2 regions of the Pseudoalteromonas sp. SCSIO 43095 genome follow, and region 2 is predicted to be linked to the other one. Evidence: predicted binding sites of a transcription regulator. Region 2 holds the regulator's gene; the other holds the start of a gene.

The links. Region 2 encodes LexA, which represses DNA repair genes until DNA is damaged. Its sites were predicted from a motif close to TACTGTATNNNNATACAGTA; they were not measured.
Region 1: a site for LexA is predicted at 2,961-2,980, ahead of uvrD (DNA helicase II). Genes of this name have one in related genera too.

What each region holds. Positions count from the first base shown of each region.
Region 1 is NZ_CP087995.1:3,029,706-3,034,556, forward strand. It holds gene LOC50_RS14270 (GNAT family N-acetyltransferase) at 1-753, opposite strand, end outside; gene uvrD (DNA helicase II) at 731-2,896, opposite strand; gene LOC50_RS14280 (hypothetical protein) at 3,212-3,436, shown strand; gene LOC50_RS14285 (YacL family protein) at 3,549-3,917, shown strand; gene LOC50_RS14290 (dUTP diphosphatase) at 3,970-4,590, shown strand; gene yrfG (GMP/IMP nucleotidase) at 4,583-4,851, opposite strand, start outside.
Region 2 is NZ_CP087995.1:2,734,579-2,739,429, reverse strand. It holds gene hmpA (NO-inducible flavohemoprotein) at 1-740, shown strand, start outside; gene LOC50_RS12940 (endonuclease) at 780-1,433, opposite strand; gene LOC50_RS12935 (hypothetical protein) at 1,686-2,066, shown strand; gene LOC50_RS12930 (PaaI family thioesterase) at 2,096-2,539, opposite strand; gene lexA (transcriptional repressor LexA) at 2,738-3,355, shown strand; gene coxB (cytochrome c oxidase subunit II) at 3,849-4,851, shown strand, end outside.

The DNA.
Region 1 (4,851 bases), 300 kb from region 2:
TGCTTGATACTCCAAATTAAGTGCGTTTGCTAAATGTTTAAAGCTGCTGTGCAATGCGCGAAATTGCATAGAGCTGATGAGGATTCTTTTATCGCTGAGCTCGCTTGCGGCAATCCCTAACGCCGCTGATTTCCCCCGTCCCCGATCAGCATTAATCAATAATGGTCTATTTGCCCGTCCGTGCGCGGTTTTTTTTATTAATTCAACACATTGTTGTTGTTCGGTAAAATCTATTGTACCTGCTGATGCATCAATGTCGGCAAGAGTAACCCAGTCATCTTGTTGATTAAAATGTAATAAGGAGGCGCTGCTCAGTAAGTGCTTTAAACGTTGATTAAAAAAGCTGTATTGATGCGCTTGTCCAAATGATTGAAATAATGGCAGCGCAGGATCGCACCAATGTTCAAGTGATTTGAGCGCTGGAAGTAATAGAATTAAAAAGCCACCCGCTTGAACTACGCCCGCCAAGGCTGCTAGTTTATCTGGCACCAGTCCACTGTAGCCATCATAAACAGCATGGGCGCACTCTTGCCCTAAAATTTGATGGGTATGCTCTGGCCAATGTGCATTAACTAAATTTGTGTTTTTAGAAAGAACAAAAGAGGGTTGCTGTAATTGAGCAAGCAGCTGAGTGCATTGCTCATAACACCAATTTTTATCGCCTGTAAGCAACAGTAACTGACGATGTTTAGCATTCGTTAGCTGCTGTTGCAGATGCTTTATAACGCGGTTAAACGGCTTGTAGTCTTGCATAAGCTGTTACTAACCACTTACTACCTAAGTCGTCAAAGTTAACCTGTACACGCGATTGTGCGCCGCTGCCTTCGTAATTAAGCACCGTGCCTATACCAAATTTAGCGTGCAGTACGCGTTGACCTAAGTTAAACCCGCTTTCCTCAAATGCCGCATGGCTTACTGATGCACTAAAGCGCCCTGCAGCAGGCGGTCTTGAGACTTGTGTTTTAATGCGAATTTCTTCTACGCAGTCTTCGGGTATTTCACGTAAAAAACGCGATGGGCTGTGGTATTTTTCTTGACCATATAAACGGCGGCTTTCTGCGTGGCTTATATACAGTTTATCCATAGCACGGGTCATACCTACATAACAAAGACGGCGTTCTTCTTCTAAACGGCCCGTTTCTTCATTACTTTGTTGTGATGGGAACATGCCCTCTTCAACACCGACCATAAATACCAGCGGAAACTCTAAGCCTTTAGCTGAGTGAAGCGTCATCATTTGTACCGCATCTTCATGTTCATCAGCTTGCCCTTCACCTGATTCAAGCGAGGTGTAGGCTAAAAAGCCTTGTAGTGGTGAACTAAATTCTTCCTCTTCAGGGAGTTCATATTGATCGCAGGCGCTAATTAATTCTTCTAAGTTTTCAACCCGAGCACGGCCTTTTTCACCTTTTTCAGCCTGATACATTGCCATTAACCCTGAGGTTTGAATGGCATATTTAGCTTGCTCATGCAGCGTTAAGTCACTAATTTTATCTTCAATATGCTCAATAAGTTCGACAAACTTGGCAACCGCTCCAGAAGCGCGACCCGATAAATGCTGTTGCTCTACAATGGCTTTAGCAGCATACCAAAGCGGCAAAGATTCAGCGCGAGCGCAGTCACGTATATGGCTTAATGTTTTATCGCCAATGCCGCGGGCGGGCGTATTAATAACACGCTCAAATGCCGCATCATCTTGGCGGTTACCCACTAAGCGTAAGTATGAAAGAGCATCTTTAATTTCTTGGCGTTCGAAGAATCGCATACCGCCATAAATTCGGTATTTTAAACCTTCTTGTAGCATCGCTTCTTCAAGTACCCGTGATTGCGCATTACTACGATATAAAATAGCCGCATCTTGTAGTGCGTTACCTGCATTAAGCCAGCTACGTAATTTGCTACTTACAAAGCGCGCTTCATCTAGCTCATTAAAAGCAGCATAAATAGAGATAGGTTCACCGTCGTTACCGTCGGTCCATAAACTTTTACCCATTCGCTCGGAGTTATTTTGAATTAACGCGTTTGAGGCTTTAAGAATAGTGGCAGTCGAGCGATAGTTTTGCTCAAGGCGAATCGTCTCTGCGTCAAAATCAGTTAAAAAGCGTTTAATGTTTTCTATTTTTGCGCCGCGCCAACCATAAATACTTTGGTCATCATCGCCTACAATCATGATACTGCTGGTATCGCCCGCAAGTAGTTTTAACCACGCATATTGAATGGTGTTGGTATCTTGAAACTCGTCTACAAGCATGTGCGCAAAGCGCTGCTGATAATGACGCAGCAAGGTTGGGTTATTTTTAAGAACCTCATAGCTACGTAGTAATATTTCTGCAAAATCAACTAGGCCCGCTCTATCACAAGCTTCTTGATAGGCCGCGTAAACACGCAGCATCATTTGCTCGTTAATATCGTATGCCTGAATATCTTTAGGGCGCAGAGCTTCATCTTTTTTAGCGCTTATATACCAACCAAACTGTTTAGCAGGCCATTTTTTGTCATCAATATTCATTGATTTTAATAGGCGCTTGATCATTCTTAGCTGATCATCAGAATCTAAAATTTGAAAGGCTTCTGGTAGGTTTGCTTCACGGTGATGAGCGCGCAAAATACGATGTGATAAACCATGGAATGTACCAATCCACATACCACCGACTGGTGCTTTTAAGGTTTCTTCTACTCGCGTGCGCATTTCTTTAGCGGCTTTATTAGTAAAGGTAACCGCAAAAATACTATAAGCAGAAGCTTGCTCAACCTGCATTAACCACGCGATACGATGAACTAAAACACGTGTTTTACCCGAACCAGCACCTGCTAATACCAGCATGTTTTGTAGTGGGGCTGCAACGGCATCGCGTTGTTTGTCATTTAAGCCATCGAGTAATTCAGAAACGTCCATCGTTACGCCTTTTCAATCAATAATGGGGGCAGTATAACAGGTGTTTTTGTTAGGCTAAATAAAATACTGTTTTTATAAACAGCTATTTATAAAATACGTATTTAAGTTGTTGAATAGTTAACAGTATAAACTGAGCAAGTAATTAAAATAACTATTTAAAATTGCTAATTTGACCTATATTTGGCAAAAAATACTAAACTGATAAATTCGTAATAATTTAACTACATGATTTGTAAGCTTTAATAAATTGGCATAAAGTGTGTAAGTATAAATAATAAGTACACATACGAAATTAATTAAACTACAGAGGTTAGTATGTCTCAACAAGGTTCTGGCGGTAACGTAATCGCAGCGTTATGTAATATTTTCTTCCCCGGTTTAGGGCAGTTGGTGCAGGGCCGTATTTTAGCGGCACTTGTTTTTGCAATTCTGGTTTTTGGCGGTTATGCGCTATGGTTTTTAGTTGTTCCAGCCGTAATCGGTGCCGTGTTCCATTTATGGGCAATTATTGATGCTGCACGCTATCGCTCAGGCGGTTAGCTAAATTGATGATACTAAATAGCGCCTTATGGCGCTATTTTTGTATCTGGCTTTCATTATTCATAGCTGATTAGGTTATAATCTGTTGCATTGGCAGTACTGGAATAAAGTTATGGAATATCAATTTATACGTGACCCTATTAGCGGGCTGCGCATTAAAATAAGCAGCGAGCATGCCCTAATTGGCCGCTGGTTAAACGAAGAAATTGGCAAAGAAAAAGTCGCGATGGTACAAGCACTTATTAGCTCGGTGAGTTCAAGCTTTGAACCGTTAACACTTAAAGGCCACGAAATTGACCTAATTCTTTCTAAAGATGAAGCATTATTCGAAGCGCATGCGTTGCATCAAGATAACGAAGATATATTAGCCTACCAAGATGATGAACTCATGCTGGAAGAGAATGATTTAAGCAGTGGTTGTGGTTTTGAAGACTTTGTTGACCTGATCAACTCATGGCATGAGTTTTCGGCTGGTCGTTAAGTTATATTATCTGTATTATTACCCTAATTATAAATCCAACAGTGGAACCAGTATGTCTGCGAATTTAAACAAACTAGTTGTTATGCTAGAAATGCAAAATGCCATGAATACCAAAGTACATGAGCAATGGTTTAGTCAAGGCTTTGAGTGGTATAGAGCTATTTGGGTTGAATGTGCAGAAATGCTGGATCATTACGGTTGGAAATGGTGGAAAAAACAAACGCCAGATACTGAACAAGTAATTTTAGAGCTGGTTGATATTTTTCATTTTGGTTTATCGCTACGTATCGACGGTAAGACCAGCTACGAGCAAATCGCTACGCAGCTACAAACTCAAATGAGCGCCCCACAACAAGGTGATGACTTCAAACAAACCCTTGAGCTATTAGCGGCCAGTGCGGTTGCCAATAAAACCTTTAATGCGGCTGCTTTTGCCGGTTGTATGGCACAAATCGGTATGGATATTGATGATTTATATCGTGGCTATGTGGGTAAAAATACGCTGAACTTCTTCCGTCAGGATCATGGTTACAAAGAGGGTAGCTACATTAAAGTGTGGCATGGCAAAGAAGATAACGAACACTTAGTTGAAGTAGTTAAAAGCCTTGATACTGAGCATGTAGATTTTGCAAAACAGGTATATCAAGGCCTAGTAGCGCGTTACCCTAAATAAGCTTACGGTAATCGGTGACGCTTAAGTAATCGGCTATTACATTATGCGGTTGCTGGCTATTAGGGTTAGCAACCGCAAGTAAATGCTCAATGCCGTATTCTCGTGCGGCATTTAATACCGGTAAGCTGTCATCTACAAATAATGTGCGGCGTTTATCAAACCCTAAATCCCCTTGAACCTTATGCCATAAACTTTGTTGCTCTTTACTTACCCCATATTCATGCGTTGACACCACTCCGTCTAAATAATTATCAATAGCGG
Region 2 (4,851 bases):
ATGGTGGCTGGGCAGGCACGCGCCAGTTTGAAATTACTGATAAACATGTTGAATCTGAATTCGTAACTAGTTTTACGCTGACACCTGTGGATGGTAAAGCAGTTATTACCTACAAGCCAGGACAGTACATTGGCATTAAAGTTAAGCCTGAGGGCGCAGAATATGAAGAGATCCGCCAGTATTCTATTTCGCAAAAGAGCAATGCTAAAAACTATCGTATTAGCGTTAAAAAAGAGTGCCAACCAAAGCCTGGCGTGGTGTCTAATTATTTACACTCACTAGAGCAAGGCGCACGAGTACAGTTATACCCGCCAGCGGGAGATTTTATTTTAAAAAATGAGGCAACTCCAGTTGTACTTATTTCAGCAGGTGTTGGCCAAACCCCGATGATGGCAATGCTGCAAACGCTACTTAGTGGTGATAAAAATCAAGCGATTAGTTATTTGCACGCGTGTGAAAATAGCCGCGAATTTTCATTTAAAGGGTATTTAGCGCAGCAAACGGCAATGCATCCACAGCTAAAAACATTTACTTGGTTTAATCAAGGTGGCGAGGAGTGTGATTTCACTGGGCTAATGGATTTAACAGTGCTTGAGGCATCATTACCTATTAGCGAAGGGGCATTTTATTTGTGTGGACCAGCATCATTTATGGCTTACGTAAAAGGCCAGTTACTTGATTTAGGTGTGCAAAGCTCAAATATTCACTACGAAATATTTGGACCACACCAAGCGTTTTAGATTAATTAAAAGCGTGTGTTACACACTTTTAATTTAAACTTACAGCTTTTTACTATTTGTGTTGGCAGCATAAGCTTGTTGTTGCCAAGCATTAAATAGCTTTTGTTGTTTAGCTGAAATTTTTAAACCATACGTTTTTTGCATGTAAGCGTACGCATCGGCAATGCGTTTACGTGCATGAACAGGCGGTTCAACAACACGTTGTTTAAAATTAACTTTAACCTCACAACGACCATATTGCGTCGCGTTTTGGGCTAACATGCCAAAGCGGTAGTTTGAGCGATCGGCGTTAATTTCACCAATTGCAGGGGCTAAATTGTTTATATCGGCTTCCATCATGCGAAACTTAGCGCTAACTTTGCGGCAGTTTTTACGCCCACCATCTTGCCAGCATTGTAACTGGTGACCAAATTCCCATGCAGGGACAATATGTTCCCATTCAATTCGCAATGCACGTTGATTTACTTTGCCTGAGCGGGTTAGTGTGTTGCGAGGCACGTAGCCACAATGGGTAGGGTCGGGTACTAACTTTTTGCCTTGTTTTTTTATATCGCAACCACAATAAATACTTTTAGCGTTTTCGGGAAGGGTATTAATTAAGTGCTTTTTGGCACTCGAAAACCGCGTAAATTGTTCGCCCATTGCTGAAAAACAAGCACAGCAAGCCAACAAAGCTAAAATAAACCGAATCATATCCATCACATACGTGAACTACAGGAGCGGCTAGTTTAAGGCCTAGAATAAAAAAGTAAACCGCCGCCGGCATGCTTTAATTTTAATTTGCGTATTTTGTAGAGGGCGTTTTTTAGGAGTAAATAGTGGGTAATATTCAGAGGCTAACGCTAAAAACGCGTTAATGCAGTGATTCCTGCGTTGTTGATTTGGTATAACGGTAAAACTGCGTTAAAGTTTGCAATGAAATTAATAGAGGGTAAAAACGAGATAATGTCGGAAATTCAATTTTTAAATGTAGATCTAGAGCTTGAGTCAAAGCAAGATATTAGCGTATTAGTTGCTGATTTAAAAAAGGTCGCAACTATTTTACATTATGATAAAGACGAATACCGTCAACTTGCTCGCATTGAGGTTGCAGGTGAAATAACCACGCCAGATAAAGCGATTAATCACTTGTGCGAGTTAATCGAGTCGTGTTCACGCAATGCATTAAAGCAATGGTTGAGTTGTTCACGCAGAACATTCGATATGGGTTTTGAGTCTGGCACTTCGCCAAAATGCTTTAACCAAGCTTTACATGCAGATACCTTGTTACGTATATCTGCAATTGGTGCAGGCGTGGAAATTACTATTTACCCTCTCGAAAAGTAATTTAACCTCAACCTTGGTTAACAGATTTACTAGCCTTTTCGCTCTACTACGGCTGCGGTCATACGTGATACGCAGCAAAGCTCATTGCGGCTATTGGTTATTTTAATATCCCAAACCGAGCTGCGTTTGCCGATATGATAAGCTCTCGCTGTGGCCGTTAATGTGCCATTGCGTGATGCCTTTAAATGACTTGCACTGATCTCTTGGCCAACACAATAAAACCGATTGAAATCAACCACAAAATTAGCGGCATAACTTGCTACTGTTTCAGCAAGTACCACATTTGCACCACCATGAACGATACCCATAGGGTTATGATGCTCTGGAATTGCCGGCATAGTTGCCACTAAGTAGTCATCACCAATTTCACTGATCTCTATTCCCATGGTTTTCATGAGTGTCCCTTGGCCTGTAATACCTTGATCTAATTGCTTACAAAACTCTAATGTAATCGGTTGATGCCAAATACTCATGCTAGCTCCTTGGATAAGTAATCGAGAATTAAAATTTATTAATATGATAATGCGTTGCTAATAATTACATTTATTACCCTGCTTTTAAAGTAGGTTATTGTTTGATGATAACGGCATATAAGGCATTAATTTATATTTGCGATTTTTAAATAACTGTATATACTCACAGTTAATTGTACTGTATGGAAAACCAGTTGTATGCGACCATTAACGAAACGCCAAGCGCAAATACTCGAACTCATTAAAGTGTTTATTAAAGACACTGGTATGCCTCCTACACGTGCCGAAATTGCACAAACACTGGGTTTTAAAAGTGCAAATGCTGCAGAAGAACACTTAAAAGCATTGGCCAAAAAAGGTGTTATTAAAATGAAGCCAGGCGCGAGTCGCGGAATTCAGCTTGTTGAAGAAGAGGAGCCAGAGCAGTTAGGCTTACCTTTAATTGGCAGGGTGGCTGCCGGTGAGCCAATATTGGCGCAACAGCATGTAGAAAGCCACTGTAAAATTGACCCTTTAATGTTTAAACCTGCGGCCGATTTTTTATTGCGTGTTAACGGTATGAGTATGAAAGACATTGGTATTATGGATGGTGATTTACTTGCTGTGCATAAAACCCAAGTTGCCGAAAATGGACAAGTTATTGTTGCCCGTGTTGACGACGATGTAACCGTGAAGCGTTTAGAAAAAGCGGGCAGAAAAGTACTCTTACATGCTGAAAATGATGAGTTTTCAGCTATTGAGGTCGATTTAGAAAATGAGTCGTTCAATATTGAAGGCTTAGCGGTAGGTGTTATTCGTAACGCTGACTGGATGTAGTATTAAAGCATAATTTAGCGCTTAATGGTGATTAGGCGCTGGGTTTGTTAGTAGCACAATGTCTAACTTATCAAATGTATGACTATATGATGTTAAGTGCTCCCCCTATCATAAATAAAATCACTAAATACTTTATAAATAAACAAATTTACTCTGCTTTTTTAAGTTAACAATTTTTTTATATTTCTATCCTGTAATTTCAATACACCCCCTACTAAACCTGACTCTTAGATTAATTGCCTGACTGGTTGCTATTTTTTAACTGCGCATTTTAAAAAATTCACCTTGTCTATTTTTCATACTTACCTTGCTTATTGTTTATTTTTTAACTAGTTATTAAAGAGCTGGAATAAAAATAACTCACAGCTTAGTCGTTTTGAGAACACACATTTACTAAATCCAGCACCCTTATAAAAAATAAAAATAACGAATAGGCGTTTAAGCCGTATGCCTCTTCGCTTTGCGTCAGCAATAGCATCAAAGGAGCCGTCACATGGGTAAGCTGAGTTCTTCCTTGTGGCTTATATTGTTTGTTTTTTCGCAGAATGTGCTTGCTAATAGCCAATATAATATGCGTAAAGGCGTAACCGATATAAGTAATAATGTATACCAACTGCACATGACTATTTTTTTAATATGTTGTGTGATTGGGGTGATCGTGTTTGCCATTATGTTTTGGGCACTCATTCATCATCGCAAATCTAAAGGGGCTGTCCCTGCCCAATTCCATGAAAGCACCAAAGTAGAAATACTGTGGACTGCGATCCCTTTTGTCATATTAATTGTTATGGCCATTCCTGCGACTAAAACCTTAATTGCCATGGAGGATGCCAGCAAAGCTGATCTCACCATTAAAATTACAGGCTCACAGTGGAAGTGGCATTACGAGTATATGGGGGAGGACGTTGAGTTTTATTCCATGCTAGCTACCCCTCAAAATGAAATAACCAACCTTGCTGATAAAAACCCGAATTATTTACTCGAGGTCGATAAACCGCTGGTACTACCAATTAATCAAAAAGTACGCTTTTTAATGACTTCAGATGATGTTATTCACTCATGGTGGGTGCCTGACTTTGCCGTTAAAAAAGATGCAAACCCTGGGTTTATTAACGAAACATGGACCAATATTAATGAGGTCGGTACTTACCGTGGGCAGTGTGCAGAGCTTTGCGGTAAAGATCATGGTTTTATGCCTGTTGTAGTAGAAGCTATAACAGAAGAAGATTTCAAAACGTGGTTAGCAGAGGCTAAACAAGCCAAACAAAAAGCAGCTGAGGCAGACGCTGCGTTATTAGACCAAGTTGTACCAAAAGAGGAGCTGATGGTGCTTGGTGAGCAGGTTTACATGGCGAGCTGCGCGGCGTGCCATCAACCAACTGGCTTAGGCTTACCAGGTGTTTTTCCGGCTCTTAAAGGCAGCCCAATAGTCATAGGTGATATCAAAGGGCATATAGATATTTTGCTCCATGGTAAACCAGGTACGGCTATGCAGT